2 linked regions of the Sphingobium yanoikuyae genome follow. Each later gene encodes a partner of the first gene's protein in a complex. Links are inferred from orthologs where the notes say so. Each region holds a gene or a part of one and is shown in the gene's direction. Other genes may lie near its edges.

The links.
Region 2: the proteins of rpsG (region 1) and tig are in contact, whole or in part, in a crystal structure (PDB 3GTY), measured with the Thermotoga maritima proteins. The link is inferred for Sphingobium yanoikuyae from one-to-one orthologs. Residues at the interface, in WP_004081843.1 of Thermotoga maritima: Lys34, Lys52, Lys55, Glu59, Arg62, Gln63, Glu66, Asn67, Lys69, Val71, Arg95, Ala109, Lys110, Lys111, Gly112, Arg113, Pro114, Glu117, Glu121, Ile124, Ala125, Tyr127, Asn128, Asn129, Thr130, Gly131, Lys135, Asp139, Arg142, Met143; in WP_004081061.1 of Thermotoga maritima: Glu122, Val124, Val129, Leu130, Tyr133, Glu188, Gly259, Ile262, Tyr263, Glu266, Ser270, Glu273, Gln274, Glu277, Arg308, Gln311, Ile312, Ser315, Tyr316, Glu325, Arg329, Arg336, Leu363, Phe366, Trp367, Arg373, Leu377, Arg381, Leu384, Glu387.

Annotation. Positions count from the first base shown.
Region 1 is NZ_CP139979.1:3,769,605-3,777,059, reverse strand. What follows is about bases 1,965-4,723. They hold rpsG (30S ribosomal protein S7), read left to right. Parts: upstream 1,965-2,988; coding sequence 2,989-3,459; downstream 3,460-4,723. Other genes in these bases: fusA (elongation factor G), read left to right, coding at 3,617-4,723; rpsL (30S ribosomal protein S12), read left to right, coding at 2,602-2,973; U0025_RS17380 (putative bifunctional diguanylate cyclase/phosphodiesterase), read right to left, coding at 1,965-2,244. Also shown: more of U0025_RS17380, read right to left, coding at 1-1,964; more of fusA, read left to right, coding at 4,724-5,689; tuf (elongation factor Tu), read left to right, coding at 5,827-7,017; rpsJ (30S ribosomal protein S10), read left to right, coding at 7,225-7,455.
Region 2 is NZ_CP139979.1:2,551,836-2,559,397, reverse strand. What follows is about bases 2,854-5,719. They hold tig (trigger factor), read left to right. Parts: upstream 2,854-3,421; coding sequence 3,422-5,017; downstream 5,018-5,719. Other genes in these bases: U0025_RS11695 (hypothetical protein), read left to right, coding at 5,270-5,719; U0025_RS11710 (hypothetical protein), read right to left, coding at 2,954-3,154. In the rest of the region: U0025_RS11735 (polyhydroxyalkanoic acid system family protein), read left to right, coding at 1-201; U0025_RS11730 (hypothetical protein), read left to right, coding at 269-526; U0025_RS11725 (NAD-dependent deacylase), read left to right, coding at 523-1,221; U0025_RS11720 (FecR family protein), read right to left, coding at 1,228-2,208; U0025_RS11715 (RNA polymerase sigma factor), read right to left, coding at 2,177-2,782; more of U0025_RS11695, read left to right, coding at 5,720-6,679; U0025_RS11690 (glycosyltransferase family 2 protein), read left to right, coding at 6,722-7,562. UniProt on the Bacillus subtilis protein: Involved in protein export. Acts as a chaperone by maintaining the newly synthesized protein in an open conformation. Functions as a peptidyl-prolyl cis-trans isomerase.

The DNA of each region.
Region 1 (7,455 bases):
AAAGCTGGGTAATTGCGATGCCGGAACGGCAGCGCTCCAATAATAGCCCTGGCCATAATGGCAACCACCTGATCGCAAATATTCCAGTTGTTCAATCGTTTCGACGCCTTCGGCGACGGTCTTCACGCCCAGGCTGTAGGCGAGGTTGAGCACGGTGCGCACGATGGCGGCATCATCCGGGTCGGTTTCCAGGTCGCGCACGAAGCCCTTGTCGATCTTGATGACGTCGATCGGAAACTGCTTGAGGTGGGACAGCGAGGCGTAGCCGGTGCCGAAATCGTCGAGGGCGATGGCCATGCCCGCCTGGCTGAGGCGCTGAAGATTGCGTTCCACCACATCGACATTGCGGCCGAGGAAGACGGATTCGGTGACTTCCAGCTCGATCCGGCGCGGTTCGACATCGGCATGGGCGAGGCGGGCGAGCAACCGGTCGGGGAAGGCGCGGTCATGCAGTTCGACGCCGGGGACATTGACGGCGACATGGCCGAAATCGATGCCGGCGCTGGTCCAGGCCCGGCAATCGGCCAGCACCTGATCGATCATCCGCTCGGTGATCTTGCGGCCCAGCTCGGGATGTTCGAAGGCGGCCAATATCTGGTCGGGCATCATCAGCGTGCCGTCCGGACGGACGCAGCGCAGCAGCGCCTCGAAGCCGATGACGCGGCCGTCCTGCAGGTCGACCTTGGGCTGATACCAGGGCACGGGCTGGGCATGGGCGAGCGCATCGCGTGCCCGTTCCAGCATCCGCGCCTCGGTCTGCCAGCTTTCCAGCAGGCCGGGCTCGAACAGGCAGGCGCGACCGCGTCCGCTATTCTTCGCCTCATACAGGGCGATGTCGGCATGCTTCATCAGGTCGATCATGTCGCCGGCATGGTCGGGGTAGAGGGCCACGCCCATGCTCACGCGGCAATCAATGTCCCGCCCGCCATGGCGCAGCGGCATGTGCAGGCGCGCGATCATGCGGCTGAGGATGGTGTCGAGATCGGCCAGGCCGCGCAGGCGGGTGAGGATAACGGCGAACTCGTCGCCGCCCATGCGGGCGATCATGTCGGCGGGGCGCACCGAGTCGCGCAGCCGTTCGGCCACGGCGCACAGCAGGGCGTCGCCGGCGTCATGGCCGGCGCTGTCGTTGATCCGCTTGAACTCGTCGACGTCGATCAGCACGACCGCCATCTGGCCGCCGGATCGTTCGGTCGACTGGGCCGCCTGCATCAGGCTGGCCATGAAATGGGATCGGTTGGCGAGGCCGGTGAGGGCGTCGGTCATCGCCAGATGGGCAAGATGGCGTTCGGCCTGCTTGCGGTCGGTGATGTCGACGATGCTGGCGAGGATACATTGTTCGCCGGCGAGCAGGATCGGGCGGGCGCCCAGCAGGACATCGCGGATGATGCCTTCGTCATTGGCGAGGCAGCATTCGTCATTGTCGATGCTGTCGCCCCGCGTCAGCCGGTCGAGCAGGCGCAGCGGCGGGGCATGGTCGACGATCAGCGCCAGTCGCGCGACATCGTCCGCGGTGCCCAGATTGCGTGTGGCGGAATCGTTCATGCGCAGGACCGTGCCGTCGTCGCGGATGACGATCAGCGGCAAGGGCACGGTCATGAACAGTCGTTCGAGCGCTTCGCCATTGGCGGCGAGCGCGACGCGGGCGGCCTGCGCATCCTGGCTGGCGGTCCATTCCAGCCGCTGCAGCCGGTTGGTGCGGGCGATCGCGATCCACATGCCGCAATGAAGCATCAGCACCGCCATGATCATGCCGGGCATGGTCGGCGACAGAGGGGCGGGGGCCAGATAGCCGATCAGCAGCGCGACGCCGCAGCCCAGGCCGCCGCCGACATTGCCGCGGAAGCTGGTCGGCACCACCAGATAGAAGACGAGCGGCAGCATCACCAGGACGAAGATGGCGATGTCGCTGCGCGAGGAGACGAGGAAGGCGACGCCGATGGCGGTGATGCATTGCCAGACGAAACAGATGCGTTCGACCGCCTTGAAGCTGTGCATGTAGCGGCACAGGCCCAGGCTGACGAGCGACCAGAAGACCACGACCAGGCGGGCGGGCACCGCGACCCAGAAATGGGCCGTGCCGGCAAAGCGCCAGTCGCTCAGCAGGAAGAGGGTGTTGAGCAGCGCCGACAAGGCGAAGAGCAGATGGGCGTGGCGCCGCGATTCGGGCAGTCGATCGGCCTGGAAGGCGGCCTCGCGTTCCGGGCTGTGGAATTCGCCGCTAATGCGGGAAAGTGCAATCACGACTGGTCCATCTGGATATGGGGGCTGCGGGGAAAGATCCCATAATCTGCAGCATGTTAGCAAAATACTAAAATGTCATTCACTATGTGGGCAGGTGTGTCGCCATGGCCGTTCCGGTCCTGCGCTTGACCCTTCCGTCCCCCATCGCTATAGGGCCGCTGCCCCGCGTTCTGCGTCTGGAAGACTCGTTCTTCCCGCGCTTGCCGGGGCAAGCACTAGAGCTGAACATTATCGGCTGTCCTTGCGGCTCCGGGCGGATTGTTTCCGTCGGGGCCTTTGCTGTTTGGAGTCATTGGTTCCACGCGGCGGGGAACGCAGGTGGCGTCTGGTAAAGTAACTGAAAAGGTGAAGGGCTTCATGCCAACAATCAACCAGCTGGTCCGCAAGGGCCGCGAACTGCAGAAGACCAAGTCCAAGGTCCCTGCGATGGATGCGAACCCGCAGAAGCGTGGCGTTTGCACCCGCGTCTACACGACGACCCCGAAGAAGCCGAACTCGGCTCTCCGTAAGGTGGCGAAGGTGCGTCTGGTCAACCAGCGCGAAGTCATCACCTACATCCCGGGTGAAGGCCACAACCTCCAGGAACACAGCGTCGTGCTGATCCGTGGCGGCCGTGTGCGAGATCTTCCGGGCGTGCGCTATCACGTTCTTCGCGGCGTTCTGGATACCCAGGGCGTCAAGGATCGCAAGCAGAGCCGTTCGAAGTACGGCGCCAAGCGTCCGAAGTAAGGGGAGAACAGTAATATGTCACGTCGTCGTCGCCCCGAAAAGCGCGTTATCCTGCCGGATCCCAAGTTCGGTGATATCGTGCTGTCGAAGTTCATGAACAGCATCATGCAGGACGGCAAGAAGGCCGTCGCCGAGTCCATCGTTTACGGTGCGCTCGACACTGTCGAAGCGAAGTCCAAGAAGGACCCGATCGGCATGTTCCATGACGCGCTGAACAATGTGAAGCCCGGCATCGAAGTCCGCAGCCGCCGCGTCGGCGGTGCGACCTACCAGGTCCCCGTCGAAGTGCGCCCCGAGCGCGCTCAGGCGCTGGCGATCCGCTGGCTGATCACGGCTTCGCGCAACCGCAGCGAAACCACCATGGCCGCCCGTCTGTCGGGTGAGCTGCTGGATGCTGCCAACAACCGCGGCAATGCCGTCAAGAAGCGCGAAGATACGCACCGCATGGCGGAAGCGAACCGCGCCTTCTCGCACTACCGCTGGTAACAGCAGGGCGGGCGCTTATGTGCCCGCCTTGTTATTTGGTTTCCAAAATCGGTCCGTTCGCCGTGGGTGGCTACCCATGGCGAACGGATTGGTTTAGGGGCCACGCGCAGAATTAACGAATCCCCAACCGCCGGCGCGCCGGCAACGGAGAAGCATCATGGCCCGCAGCCATCCGCTCGAACGCTATCGCAATTTCGGTATCATGGCGCATATCGACGCCGGCAAGACCACCACGACCGAGCGTATCCTTTACTACACCGGCAAGTCCTACAAGATCGGCGAAGTCCATGACGGCGCCGCGACCATGGACTGGATGGAGCAGGAGCAGGAGCGTGGTATCACCATCACCTCGGCTGCAACGACCTGCATCTGGAACGACCACCGCCTGAACATCATCGACACCCCCGGCCACGTCGACTTCACCATCGAAGTCGAACGCTCGCTGCGCGTGCTCGACGGTGCGGTTGCCGCGTTCGACGGCGTTGCCGGCGTTGAGCCGCAGTCGGAAACCGTGTGGCGCCAGGCGGACAAGTACAAGGTTCCGCGGATGTGCTTCATCAACAAGCTCGACCGCACCGGTGCCGACTTCTATTATTGCGTGCAGACGATCATCGACCGTCTGGGCGCGACCCCGGCCGTCCTGTATCTGCCCATCGGCGCAGAGTCGGACTTCAAGGGCCTGGTCGACCTGGTCGAAAACCGCGCGATCATCTGGAAGGATGAGAGCCTGGGCGCCGAATTCTACTATGAAGAAATTCCGGCCGACCTCGCCGACAAGGCTGCCGAATATCGCGAAAAGCTGATCGAACTTGCCGTCGAGCAGGACGATGCCGCGATGGAAGCCTATCTGGAAGGCAATCTGCCCGACACCGCGACCCTCAAGAAGCTGATCCGCAAGGGTACGCTGGGTCACGCCTTCGTGCCGGTGCTGTGCGGTTCGGCGTTCAAGAACAAGGGCGTTCAGCCGCTGCTCGACGCCGTCGTCGACTATCTGCCGAGCCCGCTCGACATCGAGGACGTCCAGGGCGTCAAGATGGACGGCGAAACCCCCGACAGCCGTCCGACCTCGGACGACGCGCCCTTCTCGGGCCTGGCGTTCAAGATCATGAACGACCCGTTCGTCGGCTCGCTGACCTTCCTGCGCATCTATTCGGGTACCCTGACCAAGGGCACCTACCTGAACTCGGTGAAGGACAAGAAGGAAAAGATCGGCCGTATGCTCCTCATGCATGCGAACAGCCGTGAAGACATCGACACCGCCTATGCCGGCGACATCGTCGCGCTGGCCGGCATGAAGGAAACCACCACCGGTGATACGCTGTGCGCCGAGCGCCAGCCGATCATCCTGGAGCGGATGGAATTCCCCGAGCCGGTCATCGAACTGTCGGTGGAACCCAAGACCAAGGCCGACCAGGAAAAGATGGGCGTTGCCCTCAACCGCCTGGCCGCCGAAGATCCCTCGTTCCGCGTCTCGACCGATCACGAATCGGGCCAGACCATCATCAAGGGCATGGGCGAACTTCACCTCGAAATCCTGGTCGACCGCATGAAGCGCGAGTTCAAGGTCGAGGCGAATGTCGGTGCGCCGCAGGTGGCCTATCGCGAGTATCTCAAGAAGGCCGTCGACGTCGATTACACCCACAAGAAGCAGTCGGGCGGTACCGGTCAGTTCGGCCGTATCAAGGTCAAGCTGACCCCCGGCGAGCGTGGTTCGGGCTTCGTCTTCAAGGACGAGATCAAGGGCGGTAACATTCCCAAGGAATATATCCCCGCGATCGAAAAGGGCATGCGTGAAACCGCTGCCACCGGTTCGCTGATCGGCTTCCCGATCATCGACTTCGAAGTGCTGCTCTATGACGGTGCGTACCATGACGTCGACTCGTCGGCGCTGGCGTTCGAAATCACCGGCCGCGCCGCGATGCGCGAAGCGGCGCAGAAGTCGGGCATCACCCTGCTCGAGCCGGTCATGAAGGTCGAAGTCGTGACCCCGGAAGAATATCTGGGCGACGTCATCGGCGACATGAACAGCCGTCGTGGCCAGATCCAGGGCACCGATACGCGCGGCAACGCGCAGGTGGTCGAGGCGATGGTCCCGCTGGCCAACATGTTCGGCTATGTGAACTCGCTGCGTTCCTTCACCCAGGGCCGCGCGAACTACTCGATGATCTTCTCGCACTATGACGAAGTGCCGCAGAATGTTGCGGACGAAGTCAAGGCGAAGATGGCCTGACGAGTTTCCCTGTCCGGGCCGTGCAATCGGCTCGGATAGGGGCTGGTAATCTGTGAATATGCTGCTATGGACGCGCCTTCGCGAGGCGCGGCCGAGCGGTCAGACCCAAGCTGATTTTGATTAGAAGGTAGGATAAAATGGCTAAGGCTAAGTTTGAGCGGAATAAGCCGCACTGCAACATCGGCACCATCGGTCACGTTGACCATGGTAAGACCTCGCTGACCGCGGCGATCACCAAGGTTCTCGCCGAAACCGGCGGTGCGACCTTCACCTCGTACGACAACATCGACAAGGCTCCCGAAGAGCGCGAGCGCGGCATCACCATCTCGACCGCCCACGTCGAGTATGAGACCGAAGCCCGTCACTACGCGCACGTCGACTGCCCGGGTCACGCTGACTACGTCAAGAACATGATCACCGGTGCCGCCCAGATGGACGGCGCGATCCTGGTCGTTTCGGCCACCGACGGCCCGATGCCGCAGACCCGTGAGCACATCCTGCTCGCCAAGCAGGTCGGCGTGCCGCAGCTCGTCGTGTTCATGAACAAGGTCGACCTGGTCGACGACGCCGAAATCCTCGAGCTGGTCGAGCTGGAAATCCGCGAGCTGCTGAGCTCGTACGACTTCGACGGCGACAACATCCCCGTCATCGCCGGTTCGGCTGTCGCTGCCCTGCAGGACAAGACCCCGGAAATCGGCCACGACGCCGTTCTGAAGCTGATGGCTGCTGTCGACAGCTGGATCCCGCAGCCCGACCGTCCGGTCGACAAGCCCTTCCTGATGCCGATCGAAGACGTGTTCTCGATCTCGGGTCGTGGTACCGTCGTGACCGGCCGCGTCGAAACCGGCATCGTCAAGGTTGGTGAAGAAGTCGAAATCGTCGGCATCAAGCCCACCAAGAAGACCACCGTCACCGGCGTCGAAATGTTCCGCAAGCTGCTCGACCAGGGCCAGGCCGGCGACAACATCGGTGCGCTGATCCGTGGCGTGGGCCGTGAAGAAGTTGAGCGTGGTCAGGTTCTGGCCAAGCCCGGCTCGGTCACCCCGCACACCGAATTCGACGCCGAAGTCTACGTGCTGTCGAAGGAAGAAGGCGGCCGTCACACCCCGTTCTTCGCGAACTATCGTCCGCAGTTCTACTTCCGCACCACCGACGTGACCGGCGAAGTGATCCTCCCCGAGGGCACCGAGATGGTCATGCCTGGCGACAACGTGAAGCTCGGCGTCAAGCTGATCGCTCCGATCGCCATGGACTCGGGTCTGCGCTTCGCAATCCGTGAAGGCGGTCGTACCGTCGGCGCAGGGGTTGTCGGCACGATCTCGAAGTAATATAGGACCGCAGCGGCGCGAATCGCCCGATTCGCGCCGCTGAAGTTTTTTACCCGCCCCGGATCGCCTTTCTCCGGCTCGAATGAGCTAGAAGGGCAAAACGGGGCGGATATTTTTTTGTTGGCGTGTTTTTGTAAATCAACGGCTGCTCCGGCTGATTCATGAAAATGCGCTGGTTATTGGCTCTTTCGCATCGGTACAGGAACAATGGACAGCAACATCCGCATTCGCCTCAAGGCGTTCGATCATCGCGTGCTCGATCAGGCGACCGGCGACATCGCCGAAACCGCCCGCCGCACCGGCGCCCTCATTCGCGGTCCGATTCCTCTTCCGACGCGCATCGAAAAGTTCACGGTCAACCGTGGTCCGCACATCGACAAGAAGTCGCGCGAGCAGTTCGAAGTCCGCACCTACAAGCGTATGCTTGACATTGTGCAG
Region 2 (7,562 bases), 1.2 Mb from region 1 along the record:
ACCATGACCGCGACCTGGCCGTCCGACTATGCGCTGGACATGGAAATTTCGGCCATGGCCCAGACCATCCCGGTCAAGTTGCTGATCGAGGAGGACAAGGTACGCGGCACCGTATCGATCCCGATGTTCCTCAAGATGATGTCCGGCCCGATCTCCGACTTCATCAAGACCAGCGCCCAGAAGATGCTGACCAAGGCGTAAGGGACAAAGTGCGCAGGATTGGCGCCTACATGCGATATGCACCGTGGATTGAGTTGGGGCGGTTCTGATGAATGTTCTTGGCGAGACTATGGGTGGGGACATCTATCTGGCGCCAGGCACGCGAGTGCGCCTCGATAGTTTGGTCAACGACGAAGGTGCCGTTACCACAGAGCTTGGCGTCGTGGTGCATTGTTGGCGCGACGACGAAATTGGAATGTTCGATTGCTATGTCGCTTTTTTCGGTGCCAGCTTTCCCCAAGGCAAGCCTGAGGAGAAGCCTTATGTGCTGCGATATGCAGCAACTTCTTTAAGGGTGATTGCATGACCGACATCCGCAACATCGTCATCCTCACCGGCGCGGGTATTTCGGCCGAGAGCGGGCTTGCCACCTTTCGCGGGCCGGATGGCTTGTGGGAGGGGCATCGGGTGGAGGTTGTCTGCACCCCCGAAGCGCTGGCGCGCAATCCGGCCTTGGTGCATCGTTTCTATGACGAGCGGCGGGCGAAGCTGGCGGAGGTGGCGCCCAATCCCGCGCATGAGGCATTGGCTGCGCTCGACCGCGCCTGGCCCGGCGACCTGCTGATCGTCACCCAGAATGTCGATGACCTGCATGAGCGGGCAGGGGCGACCCGGCTGCTCCACATGCATGGGGAATTGAAGTCCGCCCTCTGTGCCGCCTGCGGCAAGGCGGTGGCCTGGGCCGATCCGCTGCCGCCCGGCAGTGCCTGCGCCGGTTGCGGCGCGCCCAGCCTGCGGCCCGACATCGTCTTCTTCGGCGAAATGCCCTATGATATGGAGCGGATCGAGGAAGCGCTGGCACAGGCCGACCTGTTCGTGTCGATCGGCACGTCGGGCGCGGTCTATCCGGCCGCCGGTTTCGTCCAGATGGCGCGCCATTATGGTGCCCGCACGCTGGAGCTCAATCTCGATCCGTCTGCGGGCAGCAGCTATTTCGAGGAAAGCCGGCTTGGCCCGGCAAGCAAACTTGTGCCCGCGCTGGTCCGCGACCTGCTCGGCTGACCGGCCTTATTCGCCGGGTGCCGCCATGATGTCGGCGCCATCGGGTTCGTCGCGATAAAGCAGCATCACCGATCCGTCCTCGCCATTCACCGCGCGGATCGGCAGGCTCAATTGCAGGGCGGACAGGAATTCCTTGCTGTCGCTGACGCGGAAGCGCCCGCCGACCCGCAGCGAGGAGACGCGGGCGTCACCGATCAGGATCGGCGCGCGGCGATAGCGGTTGAACTCGCTGGCCGCCTGCTCGATCGTTTCCCCGTCCAGCTCGACCATCTGGTCGCGCCAGGCGGTGCGCTGGTCGATCAGCTTGGGGCTGAGATGGGTGAGGTCGATGCTGCGCGACTGGATCACGGCGCCGCTGCCGGCGCTGACCTTTTCCAGCCCGCTATTGCCCGAATGGACCGTCACCGTCCCTTGCGTGACCGTCAGTTCCACCACCGACGGGCGCATGCGGACGTTGAAGGCGGTGCCGACGGCGCGGATCTGGGCTGATCGCACCTCCACGTCGAACGGGCGGCCCTTGTCATGGGCCACGTCGAAGGAGGCTTCGCCCTTCAGCACGCGCACCTTGCGGCCGATGTCGGTGAAGCGGACTTCCGCCTCGCTATTGCTGTTGAGGTGCAGGATGGAGCCGTCGGCCAGTGCGACGTCGCGGATCTGGCCGACCGCCGTCTCATAGCGGTCGACGCCGCTGAAGGTGCGGATGGTGACGATCGCGGCGACGATGAAGAAGGCGATGGCGATGCCGGCGGCGATCATGATGTTGCGCGACAGGCGGCGCTGCTGTTCCTCGCTGACGATCGCTTCGAGCGGGGGCAGATTGACTTCGGCGGCGGCGCTCTTCAGCCGCTCGGCCGCGTCCCAGGCGGCTTCGGCGCGGGCAAAGGCCACACCATGGCGCGGATCGGCCTCGATCCACGCACATATCTCGTCTTCGTCCTGGGGAGTAGGGTCGCTGTTAAGCCTGGCCAGCAGGCGCGCGGCTTCCAACGCGATCGCGTCCCTGTCCCCGCTGTTTGAACCTGGTCCCGACGCCTGCACGTTCGAAATCCGTTTCCTCACGTTCTGCCCAGGCCCGCATAACTATGCCGATCGCTTTGGCCAGATGTTTTTCAACAGTAGAAACGGACAGAGACATTTCCTCCGCTATTTCCAGCATCGATTTTTCGTGGATACGGCGAAGAATGAAGACGCGGCGGCACTGGGTGGGCAGCGAATCGACAATCGCCTCGACCTGGCGGAGCGCCTCGCGGGCGTGGAGTTGTGCCTCGATGGTGTTTTCGCCGCCCAGCAATTCCAGATCGGCGATCGTCTCGAAGCTCACCACCTTGTTGCGGCGGGCGGTGTCGATGACGAGGTTGCGGGCGATGGTGAAGAGATAGGCGCGCCCGGTGGTGACATTTTCCCAGTTCTCCGTGGCATAGGCACGGGCAAGAACTTCGGCGACCATGTCCTCCAACTCGTGGGTGGAGGGCAAAATGCGACGCAGGCGGCCCCTCAGGGCAGCTTCCTGCGGCAAAATCACGGTCTTGAACCACTCTAGCTTGGCGCGAACCCTATGCACGTCGACCCCCTTTTATGTCAGCGCGCCTCTCCTGAATTTCTTTTTGTTGTCACATTTCAATCATGGATTCCGGGGGGTGTCCAGCACGTGATTACGCATATTCCGTAATCCGCCATAAAAAGTTCCACCCTGTTGCAAAAAAGTTTTCAGGGGCCTTCTTTTGTTGCGTGGTTACGAAATTATGTCAGGCGGAACCTCGTCCGGCGCGCTGTCGGGCTGGTCATAATCGGGTTCGCCGGGGATGATTTCGGGCGGCTCGTTGATCGGAGTCTCGTCCGGAGTCGCGGGCGGCGGCGTTTCGGGCGGCGACTGGGGTTCGATCCGGTCGGGCGGGGGCAGGGTGTCGGGCGCTGGATCGGGCTGGGTGGCCATGCTATGCTCTCCTGCAAAGAAGAAGCTACGCGCGGGCAAGGACGCCGGTTCCACCAATGCATCCATATCCCTTGCTCTCGCCAATGCTTTTCTCTATGCCGCGCCGACCGGCGACCGATGCGGGCGTGGCGAAACTGGTAGACGCGCCAGATTTAGGTTCTGGTATCGCAAGATGTGGGGGTTCGAGTCCCTTCGCCCGCACCAGTGTCAGGCTTGGCTTGATCCGGCGCCAACGAGATTCAGCTAAGAAAGCGTTTGAGAGAAGAGATGCAGACTGTCGAGACGTTGAACGAGGGCCTGAAGCGCGCCTACACCGTGACCATCACGTCGAAGGATATCGACGCCCGCGTTGAGAAGGAAGTGCTGGCGATTGCGCCGCAGGTGCGCATGCCCGGCTTCCGCCCCGGCAAGGTGCCGGCGAACCTCGTCAAGAAGATGCATGGTGAAAGCCTGCAGCGTGACGCGCTCAACAATTCCATCCAGGAAAGCGTTCAGAAGCTGATCGCCGACCAGAAGCTGCGTCCCGCGATGCAGCCTTCGGTCGAGCTGGACGAAAGCTTCGAGTTCGGCAAGGACGCGCAGGTCAAGGTGGAACTGGAAGTTCTGCCCGTGATCGAAGCCCCGAGCATTGACGGTCTGAAGCTGGAACGCCTGACCGCCGAAGTCAGCGACGCGCAGGTCGAGGAACAGGCCGGCCGCATCGCGACCCAGCAGGGCGCGCTTGAAGAATATGCCGCCAGCCACAAGGCGAAGGACGGCGACACGCTGGTCATCGACTTCGTCGGCAAGGTCGACGGTGAAGCGTTCGAAGGCGGTTCGGCCGAAGGCGTGAAGCTGAAGATCGGCTCGGGCCAGTTCATCCCCGGCTTCGAAGAGCAGCTCGGCGGCGTGAAGAAGGGCGAAGAAAAGACCATCGAAGTCACCTTCCCCGAAGATTATGGCGCCGCGCACCTCGCCGGCAAGGCCGCGACCTTCGACGTGACCGTGCAGTCGGTGCTGAACGCCGACAAGCCCAAGCTCGATGACGATTTCGCCAAGTCGCTGGGCCTGGAAGGTCTCGACCAGCTCAAGGATCTGCTCAAGGGCCAGATCGAGCAGGAGCATAACGGCCTGACCCGCACCTACATGAAGCGCAAGCTGCTCGACCAGCTCGCCGCTTCGCACGACTTCGACGTTCCGCCGAGCATGGTGGAAGCCGAATTCAACCAGATCTGGCAGCAGCTTCAGCATGAAGCCAGCCATGAAGCCGATCCGGAAGCGGCTCTGGCCGAAATGGAAGCCGAGAAGGAAGATTATCGCGGTATCGCTGTGCGCCGCGTGCGCCTGGGCCTGCTGCTGTCGGAAATCGGCCAGGCCAACAATGTCGTCGTTTCGGACAATGAAATGAACCGTCTCATCATGCAGGCTGCCCAGCAGTACAGCCCGCAGGATCGTGAGCGTTTCGTGCAGTATGTCCGCCAGGATCCGATGGCCGCCGCCCAGCTGCGCGCGCCGCTCTATGAGGACAAGGTCGTCGACTTCCTGTTCGAAAAGGCGGAAGTCAGCGACCGCGCTGTCAGCCGTGAGGAACTGGAAGCCGCGATCGAAGCCGAAGATGGCGATCTGAAGCCCCATGTCCACGGTCCGGGCTGCGGCCATGATCACGACCATGACGACAAGCCCAAGGCGAAGAAGGCCGCTGCCAAGAAGAAGGCCGAGCCCGCCGAGGCCGAAGCCGTAGCCGAGGAAGCGCCCGCCAAGAAGGCTCCGGCCAAGAAGGCTGCCGCCAAGAAGGACGAAGCCCCGGCTGAGGAAGCTGCCGCCGAGGAAAAGCCCAAGGCGAAGAAGGCTCCCGCCAAGAAGGCCGCTGCCAAGGCTGAATAAGCCTTTCCAGCCAGCAAATCGGAACGCCCGTTCTTCCCGACAGGGAAGGGCGGGCGTTTTGCATGGTGTCTCGGGTGGCGATCAGCCCTCGGCGCGAACGCCGGGATCATACGCGCTTTTCCTGATCTTTATTTTTGCGCTGCAATATATTCTGATGAAGGCCCGAAACTAGGGATCAGGCGATGAACTGATCGCGGAGGGCTTATGCAAGTCGTCAAGGGCGGTTCTGGTCGGGGTCTTGGGCAATTGCTGATGAACAGGTGGCTCCTGGTGGGCGTCTGCCTGCTCCTGTTTCTCGCCTTCTTCCTCCTGCGCTTTCCCGGTGAGCCCAACAGCGACAGCAACAGCCAATATCATCAGATCGTCACTGGCCAGTTCAACGATTGGCATCCGCCGCTGATGGCGCGGATCTGGGAAGCGCTGACCCTGTTCGGCGCGGGCACCGGGCCGATCTTCGCCTTCGACACCATTTTCTACGGCTGCGGCGTTGCGCTGCTGGCCAGCCTGCCGGCGCGACGCGGCCGGTGGCTCTGCGCCTATTGCATGATCTTCCTCGCGGCCCAGCCGATGCTGCTGATGATGAGCGTCAACATCGCCAAGGACATCATGATGGCGGTGATGTTGCTGCTGGCCGTGGCGATCATCGGCGCGGTGCAGGAAGGGCTTGTCGCCGCGCGGCCGGCCCGGACGCTGTGCTGGGTGCTGGCGCTGCTGATCGTCGTCATGGCGGCGCTGGTCCGCAGCAATGCCGTGTTCCTGGTTGCGCCGATGCTGATCTTTGCCGGCCGGCCGGCGCTGATGGCACGGCCGGTGCTGATGCTGGCGCTGTCAGCGGTCGGCGGAGTGTTGCTGGTCCCGGCCAGCAATATCGTCAATCATCGCATCCTTGGCGCATCGGATGCCGGGGCGATCCGGTCGCTGCAGATATTCGACATCGCCGGCATCATGGTGCGGGGCGGGGATGATGTCCTGGCCGATCTGCCCGGCGCGCAGGCGCTGACTCAGGATGTCCATCGCTGCTACAGCCCGATCATGTGGGACACGCTGGCCTATGCCCACTGGAACTGCCATGTGCTCAAGAATGTCGAGCAGGCGATCCGGGATAGCGGGGGCGCATCGCTGTCGTCACGCTGGACTGGCGCGATCCGGCGTCATCCGCTGGCCTATCTGCGCCATCGCCTGATCCATTATAATTCGACCCTCTATTTCTGGGTGCCGGTCCATCATACCGAAGCCGTGCGCAAGCTGAACACCGCCGGTAACCGCGGCGGGTCGTTCAAGAACCGGCTGCTGGACCAGGTCCGTTATTCGCCGCTGACCTCGCCCGTGATGATGGTCGCGATCGCGCTGGTGCTGCTGCCCTGGATCATCGCCGCGCTGTACGTCTCGCGCGATGCGCTGCTGCGTGTCTGCGCGATATTGATATGGCTTGCCTTGATATATACAGGCACCTTCCTGCTTGTCGGGGTGGCGACCGATCAGCGCTATTTCTTCTTTACGACATTGGCGGTTTGTCTGGCCCTGCCGCTCGCATTGTCCGATGCGACGATAAGGGCCATGATGCGGCGACATTCGGCATTGGCGGTTGCAACGGTGGGTGTGCCGGCAGCCATATTGGCGCTGACCGTCGTTGCGCGATACATGTTGCCGCCGCCGGTCTGACGGGCGGCGGCCATATTTGGTCAGCATAGGTTGGGGCAATTTATGGATATGGACAATCTTTCGAACCTTGGCGTGGGCCACCCCCGCGTCGCCGTTATCCTGCCCTGCTATAATGAGGCCGGGGCGATCGTGCAGACGGTGGAGGATTTCCGCCGCGCGCTGCCCCATGCCGAAATCTATGTCTTCGACAATAACAGCAGCGACGGCAGCCGCGAACTGGCGGCCGGCGCGGGCGCGATCGTTCGCCGCGTCGCGCAACAGGGCAAGGGCCATGTCGTGCGCCGCATGTTCGCCGATGTCGATGCCGATATCTACATCATGGCCGATGGCGACGCGACCTATGAAGCGGCCGCCGCGCCGCAGATGATCGCCGCCATGCTGCAGGATAATCTCGACATGGTGGTGGGCTGTCGACGCGACCAGGTGGAGGCAGCCTATCGGCGTGGCCATCGCTTCGGCAACTGGGCGCTCACCAGCCTGCTCAAGCAGCTTTTCGGCCGCAGCTTCACCGATATCCTGTCGGGCTACCGCGTCTTCTCGCGCCGTTTCGTCAAAAGCTTCCCGGTGCTGTCCGCCGGCTTCGAGATCGAGACCGAGATCAGCGTCCATGCGCTCGAACTGGCGATGCCGGTGTCCGAAGTGATGACCGCCTATGGCGCGCGGCCCGAAGGGTCGGTGAGCAAGCTTTCGACCTATCGCGACGGCTGGCGCATCCTGCGCACGATCATCACCCTTTATCGCATCGAACGGCCGATCCTCTTCTTCGGCATCATCGCGGCCTTCCTGGCAGCGCTGGGCCTTGGCCTCGCGGCGCCGCTGATCGTCACCTATGCCCAGACCGGGCTGGTGCCGCGCTTCCCGACCGCGATCCTGGTCACCGGCC